DNA from 4 places in the Lactobacillus panisapium genome. Region 3 is predicted to be linked to each of the others. Evidence: predicted binding sites of a transcription regulator. Region 3 holds the regulator's gene; each other region holds the start of a gene.
The links. Region 3 encodes Rex, which represses fermentation and respiration genes when NADH is low (regulators of the CRP and FNR family bind a similar motif). Its sites were predicted from a motif close to TTGTGAANTANTTCACAA; they were not measured.

Region 1: GYM71_RS09080 (FAD-binding protein) is a predicted target of Rex. The motif match lies at 1,330-1,347, and genes of this name have one in related genera.
Region 2: GYM71_RS00590 (acyl-CoA dehydrogenase family protein) is a predicted target of Rex. The motif match lies at 1,929-1,946, and genes of this name have one in related genera.
Region 4: GYM71_RS09680 (NAD(P)-dependent alcohol dehydrogenase) is a predicted target of Rex. The motif match lies at 1,109-1,126, and genes of this name have one in related genera.

The regions. Positions count from the first base shown of each region.
Region 1 covers NZ_CP048268.1:1,916,747-1,919,964, forward strand. The annotation lists gene GYM71_RS09080 (FAD-binding protein) at 1-1,285, opposite strand, end outside; gene GYM71_RS09085 (MucBP domain-containing protein) at 1,444-3,218, opposite strand, start outside.
Region 2 covers NZ_CP048268.1:125,259-128,476, forward strand. The annotation lists gene GYM71_RS00575 (nitronate monooxygenase) at 1-496, opposite strand, end outside; gene GYM71_RS00580 (nitronate monooxygenase) at 551-736, opposite strand; gene GYM71_RS00585 (LysR family transcriptional regulator) at 765-1,676, opposite strand; gene GYM71_RS00590 (acyl-CoA dehydrogenase family protein) at 2,028-3,218, shown strand, end outside.
Region 3 covers NZ_CP048268.1:1,520,775-1,523,992, forward strand. The annotation lists gene groL (chaperonin GroEL) at 1-1,206, opposite strand, end outside; gene groES (co-chaperone GroES) at 1,223-1,507, opposite strand; gene GYM71_RS07285 (redox-sensing transcriptional repressor Rex) at 1,689-2,330, opposite strand; gene GYM71_RS07290 (ABC-F family ATP-binding cassette domain-containing protein) at 2,644-3,218, shown strand, end outside.
Region 4 covers NZ_CP048268.1:2,056,020-2,059,237, forward strand. The annotation lists gene GYM71_RS09675 (alpha-glucosidase) at 1-968, opposite strand, end outside; gene GYM71_RS09680 (NAD(P)-dependent alcohol dehydrogenase) at 1,170-2,288, shown strand; gene GYM71_RS09685 (hypothetical protein) at 2,430-2,930, opposite strand; gene GYM71_RS09690 (ATP-binding cassette domain-containing protein) at 2,923-3,218, opposite strand, start outside.

The DNA of each region.
Region 1 (3,218 bases), 400 kb from region 3:
TTCTTCTCGCACCACCTTGCGTGTTTAGCATTGTCTGTTCCATGCGCACGGCATAAAGCGGACCTGCAGTAAATGCCCGCAAAGTCTTTGGGTCACGGCGAAATTCAGGATCATTGCCTGCTTGGCATGCCTGGTTAAAGCGAGCAAGTGTATCTTCCAAGGTGGCTTTTGCAACACCAATCTTTTCTGCTAGCTCGCCAATCGTTGCGGCCTCAATAACATTATCTGTATACGGCTGATAGTTGCCAATAATTGGATCTTGGTCTAATTCAGCTTTTTTAGCTTTATCAAAAATCAAATAAGGGTGTTCTTGGTTGAGCGGCACTTTCCACTGACCATGGTTCTTAATGTGACCGTGACGATTCTCTTCCGCTTCGTTAAAGTATCTGGTACCGTCATCACCCACAACAAACGAACTGCCATGAGCAACTACTTCATTTTGCTTACCCAGCATTAGGCGGCCACGCTCACCTTTTGGTACGGCAAATGCCATCCCGTGCAGCAAACCTAATGATTCATAGTTGTATAAATGCCAGAAATCAGCGCCAACTTGCTGAGCCATCTTGATGCCATCCCCCTTATTGTACAAGGTGCCAAGAGGGGCTAGTTTTTTAGCGCCAATAAAATCTTCAATCATTGTTTGGTTATTTTCAAAGCCGCCGGTACACATTACCACACCGGTCTTGGCTTGCACTTTAAGCAGCTGATGCTTGCGCTCAATCAAGACGCCTTCAATCTTGCGACTGACTGGATCCTGAATTAATTCCTTAGCCGGGGTCTCATACATCACATCAATTTGATCTTGGCGCTTAACGACCTCTTCTTTTAAAATTTTCCAAAGTGCAGCGTCAAACCATGACTCACGTACGGTAGTAAAATCATATGAAGTCGAACCTGGAAATTCTGGGAATTCCTCAAACGCATAGCGGGCTTCAGGGGCATAATTTTTAGCGCTGCAAGGTTTTACGCCTAAATATTTAGTAACATAATTAGGAATATCCACCATTCCTGCAACATAGGTATCGATCATCTCTTCATCAAGTGACATCGGTGCCGTCAGACTCTGATAATATTTTTTTAATTCATTAAAATCATTACCCGTACCAATTAACTGGGCCGAATAACGGGTATTGCCACCTTCATGACCTTCAGGTGCAACATCGACAAGCAGTACTTTTGCACCATTATCAGCGGCAAAGCGTGCAGCTGTTGCTCCAGCACCGCCAAAACCTAGTACAACAACATCATAATTGGCATCCCACTTGATGTCTTTTTGATAAATCATGATTGATTCCTTCTTTACTATGTAATCACTTTCATTAAATTAATAAGTTAATTTTATCACAAATATCTTTTTAGCAACCTTACTATTTAAAAAATCGTCCGTTTTTTAAACGAACGATTTTACTCAATTAAATATTAAAACTAGGAGATCATTACTTGTTAGAAGTTGGCCTTTTTAACAAGTCTATTTTTGCCAATAAGATAGAATAATTTGCCATGTCTCTTAACAGCTGCTCCGTAAGTTCGACAAGCTTGATGACGCTTTAAAAGTTTGATTTTTTTACCAGCTTGATTAAACACATAAGCATTATGACGTAATTTACGCACAACGCCATCAATATTAGTAGCCCTCACATATTCATTATTAGCCAGCACATAATACTTACGGTTATTAATAAGCTTCGTTCCATAGGTATTAATCACTGTACCTTGTCCCAGCCATCCAGCTATTCTTTTTTCTTTTTCATTATAAATATATGAATTATGCATAACCGCCTTGCTAACAGGAAGTTTGATTTTGGCATCATTTGAGTCACTGCTATTGTCTTTGCCAGTGGTTGTGCTTGGAGCCGCAATGATCACTGTTCCGCCGCCTTGACCCCCAGCAGTACTATTGGCACTGGCATCTTTGGCGTAAACATAAACTACGTCTTGCTTTTGATTCGTAAAAGTACCTGAGGCATTAGCCGGTGTAGTCTTGAGCTGGTAACCATTAATGACCAACGGATAACTCTGATACTGCGTTCCGATAATGCCACCCAAAATGACATCTGTGGCAACTGGCTTGCCCTTCTCATCTTGATAGTGGACCGTTACGTTAGCAACTGACAGCGGGTTTCTAGTATAGACGTAAATAAGAGTTTGTTCTTTATTAGTAAATTGACCCGTGGAATTTTCTGGTGCAGTTTTTAAACTATAACCTTCAATTGGAATTGCGGTACTGCTATAGGAATCATTAATATAACCCGTTAAGACAATATCGGAGTGAATTGAGTGACCAGCTTCATCTTGATAGCGCACAATCACATTGCCTGCTTTGACCGGATCTTTGGTATAAATATAAATCACTGTTTGCTCATGATCGGTAAATATCCCGGTAGCATTTTCTGGCGTTGTTTTAAGCGTATAACCATCAATTTTAACAGCTACACTAGTATATGTTGTGCCACCTTCACCTGTCAGGACTACGTCTTGGGCAATTTGTTTTCCTTGGACATCCTGATATTTAACGGTAACCGGTTTAGCGGTAGAGAGATAAATATAGTCAACATTGATATCATCGCCATTATAAGTTCCCTCACTGTTTTCTGGTATATTTGTTTCATCTAATTGATAATAAGGAATGTCTTTGGCCTTAGTACTGTAATTTGTCCCTACACGACCGTATATTGTGTCTGCTGGTGAAATTTCTTTGCCTGCTTGGTTATGATAGGTAATTTTTAAAGTGGCAAAACGGACATAAGTATCTGCATCCTTAGTACCATCATAATTATCCTGTAAATCTTGCGATGACCAACTCTTATTTCCTTGTGGCAGATCTATTGTCCCATTTTCGCCGACATTGCGCCAAGTACCTGGCAATTCAATATTCGCAGTTACAAGATAATTTTTGTGACCTAGCTTTAGCGTAACTAAGTTGCTTAAGCCAGCCAGCATATTTGCCCGATATCTGCCTTGAGCGTTCATAACCTTACTCATATCAAAATTGCTGATGTCCAAATCTGTTAAACTATAGCAGCTAACAAATACCCCAGAAAAGTCTTGAACGTTTGAAGTATTAAAATTATTCACATTAATTGTTTTCAATTTTTGACAATAACCAAACATATTAGCCATTGTCATTACCTGGGCAGTATTAAAATGGCTTACGTCAAGTTGGGTTAAACTGTTATCTTGTGAAAACATCATCGACATATCCCTAACTTGGGCGGTAT
Region 2 (3,218 bases), 790 kb from region 3:
AATCCGAATTTTTGGCTTTGATCAACGCATTTTTAATAGACGTAGCTGTGGGCGCTTCTTCACTAGCGGCAAAAACAGTTTTGAGAAAGACGCCTTGTGCACCACAAGCTAAAGCGTGAGTTAAGGCCTTAGGATTAGCGGTATCACAGCCAGCTAAGACGGGAGTGGCTTGCGCTTCATGGACAAATTCTGGCAGTCCTTCTTTTTGCGGATAAATAAGAATATCAATTCCATTTTTTTGCGCTTGTTTTACCCTATCAGTCTGGGAGACAACTTGCATAACTTTAATCCCATTATGGTGAAGTAATTGGACCCATTCTTTTGAAGCAATTTGACCAAATCCCTCAAAAAGAGCAATGGTAAGTCTTCTTTTGCGCATTAATTCTACAAGTTCCATTGCCGTATGATCTTGCTCAGGTATGCTGGCACTACTAGGAATTTCAATGGCAAATGGGCGAAAGGTATGAGCTAAGACATAGTCTATTTGTTCATTCATCAAATTTCTTTCCTGCATTGCGTCAAGGATATAATTGTTGCCAGCTTTGCCAACTTAGTCGCTACTACTTGCCGAGGCTCCTGTTAGCGCATCAGGTGCGTGATAACCGGCATTAATTCCCAGAATTCCTAATGAACCTGCTTCTGAAATGGCGGCAATCAGTTTACCATTGGTTAGCGTGTGAATAGGCTCTTGGACAATTGGTAAATTAACCCCTAATAATTGACATAATTTATTCATCTGAAAATGTTGCACCTCCTCCAATCAATTAGACCGGAATATTATCAACCATTTCTTGAATTTCTTTTTTACGGCTTTTAATAAAATCAAGAAAATCAATGATTTCTGGTGAAAAGTTTTGGTTAGAATCATAGACCAAGTACACCTGGCGCGTATTTTTAGGTAAATCGAGCTTAATTGTGTGAATGTTAAAACCACTAAGATAGATCGTTTTAGCCACTACCCCGACGATATCATTTGTAAGAACCTGACCAGCAATAGCCAATTCATCATGTAAACGATTAGTAATGCGTAAATCTGATGCGGTAGCTAATAAGGCATTAGTGATGTCTTTGCCAATTTGAATCTTTTTTGAATAGGTAATAATTGATTCACCCTGCAGCTCTTCTGGGGACATTTCCGTAATTTTTGCCAGTTCGTTTTCTTGTGAAACGATGGCAATAATTTCTTCAGTATAAAGTGGAACATAAGTAAAATCACTGAATTCGGGCACATAAGAACAGATGCCGATATCATACCAGCCATTTTTAATGCCTTCGCAAATTTGATAAGAAGGGTTGTCGTGATAAATAAAATGAGGTGCAATGCTGCTTTCTTGTTGATATTGTTTGGTCAAGTTAGGAAGCAAGATTCCAATTGCGGTAGGGATGCCAGCAATATGAATGTTACCTTTGTCTTGACTAATTTTTTGCTCAATTTTCTTTTTACCATGGTCAAGGGTGGCCAAAGATTTAGTAACCGTATCGTAAAAAATACGTCCATAGTCGGTTAATTGAACGTAGCGACCATTATGCTTAAATAGTTTACAATGCAATTCTTTTTCTAGTTGTTTGATTGATATTGAAAGAGTGGGCTGACTAATATATAAATTTTCAGCCGCTGTAGTGTATTGTTTTTGTTCTGCCAATTCACGAAAATAGTAAAGTTGATTTAAATTCATGATAGTACCTCAAAAAATATGTGATATTCACTACCTAATAATAGATGCTATACCTTATTTAATAAAAACGCTTTCACATTTTTTAATATATTAATTGGAAAAATTAATATATTAGCTTAATAACTGAGCGCGTTGTAATTTAGCTGATAAATTTACCGGACGATTTAAGAAGTTAGCAATAATCTTTGTCATTTTAACAAAACTTCCGCCAAAATAATGGCAAAAGTATTTATAAAACTAATAAAAGTAACTTTGTTATCAATTTTACAAAGGCAATTTTTGTCAACATAATACACTTGTCAATTAAGAGTGCTTTCAAAAAACTTCAGAAAGTAAAAAGGAGATTGTATTATGACTGAACAAAAACAATTGCATGTATTACCACCATATGAAGAAACACCAATTATGCATAAGGCTAAGCCAGGCGAGTCGATGACCGACGAAGACTTTGCCAATTACGTTAAAGAAATTAGACATTTGGCCCAAAATGAATTTGACCGTATGACTAACTATATTGAAGAAAATCGTAAGTTTCCACAAGACTTTTTCCCAATAGCAATTAAGCATGACCTGTATCGCTTTGCATTGCCAAAACAATATGGTGGTTGGGGTTTAAGTGAAAAACAAATTCTACAAGTACAAGAAGAATTTTCTCGTACTCAAGGTGGTATTAGGATGCACTTGCACCATGCTTCTGACATGAATTGGCGAATTATTGATAATTTTGGTAGCCAAGAATTAAAAGATAAGTATATGGATAAATTTCAGGACAAATCAATTTATGCCAATTTTGCCTTAACTGAAAAAAGCGGTGGTACGGGTGCAGATTTGCATACCTTGGCTGTTAAAGACGGCGATGACTGGGTAATTAACGGGGAAAAGACGCTGATTTCTCATGCAGATGTAGCTGACTTTACTTATCTAATCGTTGTTACTGATCCTGATAAAGAAGGTGATGAGCGTTTATCTGCATTCTTTGTCCCAACAAATACACCCGGATTTGAAGCTAATGAAATGCCACTGATGATGGGGTGCCGCGGTGCTGGTCATGCCGACTTAAAGTTTACAGATATGCGCGTGCCAGACAAATTTATGTTGGGTAAACGTGGCGAAGGAATGAAAGTTGCAATCTCTTCGCTATCATTATCGCGTGCACATATTGCTGATTCTAACTTAGGAATGGCTCAAAGAATGTTGGAGATGTCGATTGCATACTCTAAAGACCGGGTAACTTTCGGTAAGCCATTATGCAAGCGGCAATCAATCATTTTTGAAATTGCCGACATGGGTGCTAAAGTTCATGCACTTAGATTAATGTTATGGGACTTAGCTAAAGATTACGATGAAGGCAAGGATATTACTAAGAAGGCGTCATTAGCTAAACTTGAAAGTATTAATACTGTTAAGCTGGTTTCTGATTATATGTTAGAGATTTTTGGTGGAATTGGCTACTTCCAAGACAATCCTTATGGCCCAGCTGAACGGTTATACCGCGATTGCCGGGCAATGTGGCTTGAGGAAGGACCACGTTCGGTTCAGCGT
Region 3 (3,218 bases):
ACGAGTTGAGTTCAAAGCATCTTCAATCCGGTAGCGACGTTCTTTTAACTCAGTTTCAGTAGCAGCACCAACATGAATAACAGCTACACCACCAGTTAATTTAGCAAGACGTTCTTGCAACTTCTTCTTGTCAAAGTCTGAAGTAGTTTCTTCGATTTGACTTCTGATTGAGTCTTCACGTTCTTTAATTGCTTCATCTGAACCAGCACCATCAACAATAGTCGTTGAGTCCTTAGTAACAGTGATGCGACGTGCTTTACCTAATTGATCAATCGTTGTGTCCTTTAATTCAAGACCAAGATCTTCGGTAATAACTGTACCACCAGTAAGAGCGGCAATATCTTGTAATTGTTCTTTACGACGGTCACCAAAGCCTGGAGCCTTAACAGCAACAACGTTGAAAGTACCACGAATCTTGTTCAATACTAAAGTAGGAAGTGCTTCACCAGAAACATCGTCAGCGATAATCAATAATGATTTACCTTGTTGAACAATCTCTTGCAATAATGGCAAGATGTCTTGAATGTTAGAAATCTTCTTGTCAGTAATTAAAACATATGGGTTGTCCAAATCTGCTTCCATCTTATCGTTGTCAGTTACCATGTATTGTGATAAGTAACCACGATCGAATTGCATACCTTCAACTACTGATAATTCAGTTTCAATACCACGTGAGTCTTCAATTGTGATAACACCATCGTTACCAACTTTTTCCATTGCGTCAGCGATTAAGTCACCAACTTCTTTTGAAGCAGATGAAACTGAAGCAACTTGCGCAATTTGATCTTTTGAAGAAACAGTGTGACTTACTTTATGTAATTCATCAACAACAGCCTTGGTAGCTTTTTCAATTCCGCGACGAACACCTACGGGGTTAGCACCAGCAGTTACGTTCTTCATTCCTTCACGGATGATTGCTTGAGTTAACACAACTGCAGTAGTGGTACCGTCACCAGCAATGTCGTTAGTCTTTTGTGCAGCTTCGGCAACTAATTTAGCACCCATGTTTTCGTAGTGGTCTTTTAATTCAATTGACTTAGCAATGGTAACACCATCGTTAGTAATTTCAGGATTGCCGTAAGATTGCTCTAAGACAACGTTTCTACCTTTAGGACCGATTGTTGCCTTAACAGTATCAGCTAACTTATCAACACCCTTTAATAGGGAACGTCTTGCTTTTTCTGAGAATTTAATATCTTTTGCCATAATTTTCGCTCCTTAATTACTTAACCACTGCCAAAATATCTTTTTCATGAAGGACTAAGAATTTTTCACCTTCGTATTCAACGTTAGTGCCAGAATACTTGTCATATAGAACAACGTCGCCCTTTTCAACTGACATTGGGATCTTGTTGCCGTTTTCTGCATAACTGCCTTCACCGACAGCAACAACTTCACCTTCTGTTGGCTTTTCTTTAGCATTTGAAGCAAGGACGATTCCGCCTACAGTCTTTTCTTCTTCTTCTTTAACTTTTACGATCACGCGATCACCAATTGGTTGTAACACGTTTGTCCCTCCTAATTTTAATTTAAAATCATTTTTGTTATTTGTTAGCACTCTTATTAACCAAGTGCTAACTTACAAATATGATAATACCCCCTTTTAATAAAAAAAGCAAGAAAAAATTAGCACTTTTTTACTTAAAGTGCTAACTTTCTTTAGCCATTGCAGCGGCGGCTTTATATATTTATCTATTCTTATCTTTATCCGAATCAAGGAAATAAATGAGGGTTTGTAATTCAGTCGCCAAGTCAACATTTTGAATTCTAACCCCGGTTGGAGCTGATAACCGAATTGGCGTAAAGTTCATAATGCCCTTAATGCCAGCTTCGACCATGTCATCCGCTGTTTTTTGTGCAGAATCTGACGGCACTGTCAAAATAGCGATGGTGATCTGTTGGTCACTCAGCTGCTTTTGCAATTCACTCATTTCATAAACAGGAACGCCACTCAAAATTTTACCCGTAATTTTAGGATTAATATCAAAAGCACAGGAAATTCGGATGTTATTGCTTCGTTTGAAGTTATAGTTGAGCAAGGCGTGCCCCAAATTACCTACACCAACTAATGCAACATTAGTTAAAGTATCTTGATTTAAAATCTTTTTAAAAAAGGATAGGAGACTTTTGACATCATAGCCATACCCACGCTTACCCAAAGCACCAAAATATGAAAAATCACGACGGATTGATGCACTATCAACCTGAACTGCTTCTGATAATTCAGTAGATGAAACTTTTTCTTTACCAGCTTCATTCAGGATAATTAGGTAACGATAGTAAAGCGGCAGTCTCTTCGCTGTCGCTGTAGGTATTTTTATTTTTTCCATTTTAAAAAGCCTCCAACTTAATATCACTAGTGAGCTTTTTTGTGAATTCACTCATCAATTAATATTATTTTACCTATAACTTACTGATATTTGCAAATGTTTTTTCACAATCTAACACAATCACAAAACACGATTTTACTGTTAATTAACCCGCTTTACATGGTAATTAAAAAATTATTTGTAAATAACTGAGCAAATACTCGTAATCAATTTACTAATGATGAAAAAATAATTTTACTTAAAAAAGGCTTATTTCTCATGCAGTTGCCAGCAGTCTTGCCACATATGCTAAAATAGACTTTAGGTGAAAAATATGATAATTGCACAAGGACACGATTTAGAAAAACAATTTGGTGCCAATACGCTATTCAATCACGTTAATTTCTCGATTGATTCAAATGCAAGAATTGGCCTTGTAGGACCAAATGGAGTTGGTAAAACCACACTCCTTAAAATTATGACGGGTGAAGAAGAAGCTACCCACGGCGAATTTACCATTAATAAAGGGATCGATGTGGGTTATATCGCGCAGGAAAATGGCTTAGATGAAAGTAAGAGCATTTGGGATGAAATGCTGACCGTTTTTGCGCCATTAATTGCAAAAGGACAAAAAATCCGCGGCTTGCAACAAGCAATTGCCGAACATCCGGAAGATAAGCAACTTTTAAAACAATATGACCAGTTGCAATTTGATTTTGAACAACAAGGTGGATATACCTATCAGGCGGATATTAAAAGTATTTTGAATGGTTTTAACTTCCCTGAAAATACTTGGACTAAAATTATTGGTGATCTTTCTGGTGGTGAAAAAACCCGGCTTGCCTTTGTCAAACTGCTATTACGCAAGCCACCGCTACTTTTACTCGATGAGCCGACCAACTATTTAGA
Region 4 (3,218 bases), 540 kb from region 3:
TCTGCCAGGGTTTGCTGCCAGATAGCTTGCGTCTGCTTGAAGATTTGCCAGTCAAGCTCTTTTGGCTGATATTGCGCTGGTAAACGCGGATTAATTTTGCTCTCATCATCCGTGAAATAGCGAAAAGTGATCACGCTATCTAGCAAGCTATTTTTCTTACTTGTATAATCGGCTGCTAAGTTCACGTTTGCACTTGCTGCTTCGCCCAAGAGCAAGGCGTCAGGAAAGTCACGCTTTATTTGCTGACAAAATGGTTGCAGCCACTCTTGCACTTGGGGCAAGTTAGCAAAAAACGGTTCAGCAATAACTGGTTCAGCATCATTTGGTGCCGGAAAATTTTGACGCAAGTCAGCCTTGGCGATATGAATAAATGCATCTAACCGAAGACCGTCAATTCCTTTAGCCAGCCAATATTCAGCAACTTGGATCATTTCCTGTCTGAGTGCCGGATTTGCCCAGTTTAAATCGGGCATGTGTTTATCAAACAAGTGAAAATATGACTGACCGCTATTTTTCGGGTCACTCTCCCAGACACTACCGCCAAAGAAGCTGCCCCAATTATTTGGCCGCTTGTTGTTACTACCCGCGAAAAGATAATAATTGCGGTACTTGCTTTTTGGATTATTAATCGCCTTTTGAAACCAAGGATGTTGATCGGAAGTGTGATTAAGTACCAAATCGAGGATAATTTTAATTTTTTCTTGATGCAGCTGCTTAATTAACTGCTCAAAATCTGCCATTGTTCCCATTGCAGGATCAATCGCAAAGTAATCTGCCACGTCATAGCCATTATCAACTTGGGGTGAAACAAAGATTGGATTGAGCCACACCGCGTTAATCCCCAGCTTTTTCAAATAAGGAATACGTTGTCTAATCCCATTCAGATCGCCAATCCCATCACCATTACTATCTTGAAAAGATTTAGGATAAATTTGATAAATTATTGCGTTATCATACCAATGCGTCATTTGCTTAATCCTCCAGCTGTAGTTTAGCGAAGAACTGCGGTTAGTTACAAGACAGTAGTGAATGTTACCGGTATCAAAAAATGGTTTTAGGTGGTAATTAACTATCTGCATATATTTTTTGGGCAAAGTATTGCATTTAAATGTTAAAAAGCTCACAATAACTTTGAAACTATTAAAAAATTATAAGAGGAGGAAATTTTGATGAAGATTAAAGCAGCTGTCGTTCAAAAAATGGGTAGCCAATTCGAAATTGAAGATGATATCGATTTACACGAAGTTGGCCCAACCGATTTGCAAATCCATATGGTTGCTACCGGTATTTGTCACTCAGATGAAGCCTTGCGCAAGGGTGATTCCAGTGTTGGTTATCCCGTAATTTTAGGCCATGAAGGCGCTGGAATTGTTGAAAAGGTCGGCAATCAAGTTAAAAACTTCAAAGTTGGCGATCACGTAATTTTGTCGTTTTATGCGGACGGAATTTGTGATAATTGTCTCAAAGGTATTCCTACTCAATGTCGCCACTACAGTGACTATAACTTATCAGGCGTCCGGGCTGATGGTGAAGATCATTTTCAAAAAAATGGTAAACGAATTTGTGACATGTTTAACCAATCGTCCTTTACCACTACTACCGTAGTTGATCAGCGCAATGCAGTTAAAGTTGATAACAGCGTTGACTTACGTAAGGCCGGTCCTCTTGGCTGTGGTTATGTTACAGGTTCTGGAACCGTCTTTAATACTTTGCAACCTAAACCTGGCGATACAATTGCTGTCTTTGGTACGGGCGCTGTTGGTCTTGCTGCCATGATGGCCGGCTCAATTAGTGGCTGCACTAAGGTAATTGCAGTTGATGTTGTTCCTGAACGGTTAGAATTAGCTAAAAAATTAGGGGCAACAGCAGCAATTAACAGCAAGACAGATGACCCAGTTGCTAAAATAAAAGAGCTTACTAATGGCTATGGTGTTGACTGGACCGTTGATACTACAGGAATTAGCGGTGTAATCAAGAATGCGGTTGATGCCTTAGCACAAGGCGGCACCTGCGCGGCAATTGCAGTTACTGCTCAAAATCTCACTGTTTCTACCTGGAATGATCTATGTGTCGATGATAAAAAAGTTGTCGGCGTCAACATGGGGGACGCAATTCCACAAGTTGACATTCCACGACTGCTTGAATTTTATCAATTAGGTAAATTCCCATTTGACGAAACCGAAAAGTTCTACAAGTTTGAAGACATTAATCAAGCAAATGCCGATTCAATTTCTGGTAAGACGATTAAGCCTGTATTAATTATCGATCCAGATTACCAACCAGAATAGCTAATCTGTCATATGACAATACTAAAAAACGTTGAGAAAAAACTCTCAACGTTTTTTGGTTTAGTCTGAAAGATCGCTTTCTCCTCAAATCGAAATTCATGCATAAACCAAACAAGATGCGGATCAGATCGATTTTTCAAACTATAAATTCAAACTAAATATTAAAGTACGTAATCCCAATAAGAGCAAGAAGACTAATACATTCTGTTTAACTACTGACAAGCGATATGTCATAACAAACACTAATACTAACCAGGCTATTATCATTACCAACAATATTAATACTGAACTAATAAGATTACTGATATCAAAAGCAGTTAAGTGGACTATGACAAATAAAAGTAAATACGAATATTCTTTAGGAGCTAAGCCCCTTATTAAAGCCTGCAGCTTGGGTTTACGCACAATAATAAAAGACTCGATTGAATTTCTTTCCATTCGGGGCAGGATAATCGTGACATAATCAAAAACAAAATTATTAGCACTTATTAACGCCAGTTTCATTGGACTTCTAATCCAACCAAAACTTGCCTGCACCAATTGAGGTAACTTTAAATATACCGTATTCCAATTTTGCCTAGCCAGCAAAATGATTAACGCAGAAATAACGGCATAAATAGTGAAAGAATATTTTTTATTCATTAAGCAAAATTCCATTTTGTAGTGTTAAGCCCTGATCATAGTTAATCTCGTCAATTTGATCATGACTAGCAATGATTACTGTTTTATTTTCCTGTTTCAGTCGATTTAGGAGGGTCAAAAATTGCCCAATGCTTTCTTGGTCAATACCGCGTGTGGGCTCATCAAGTAATATTATGTTTTGCTCCTCCATTACCGCTTGAATAATACCTACCTTTTGACGCATACCTACCGAATATTTAGCGATAGCTTGGGAATCATCTGGATCAAGCTCAAATTGTTGTAATAAAT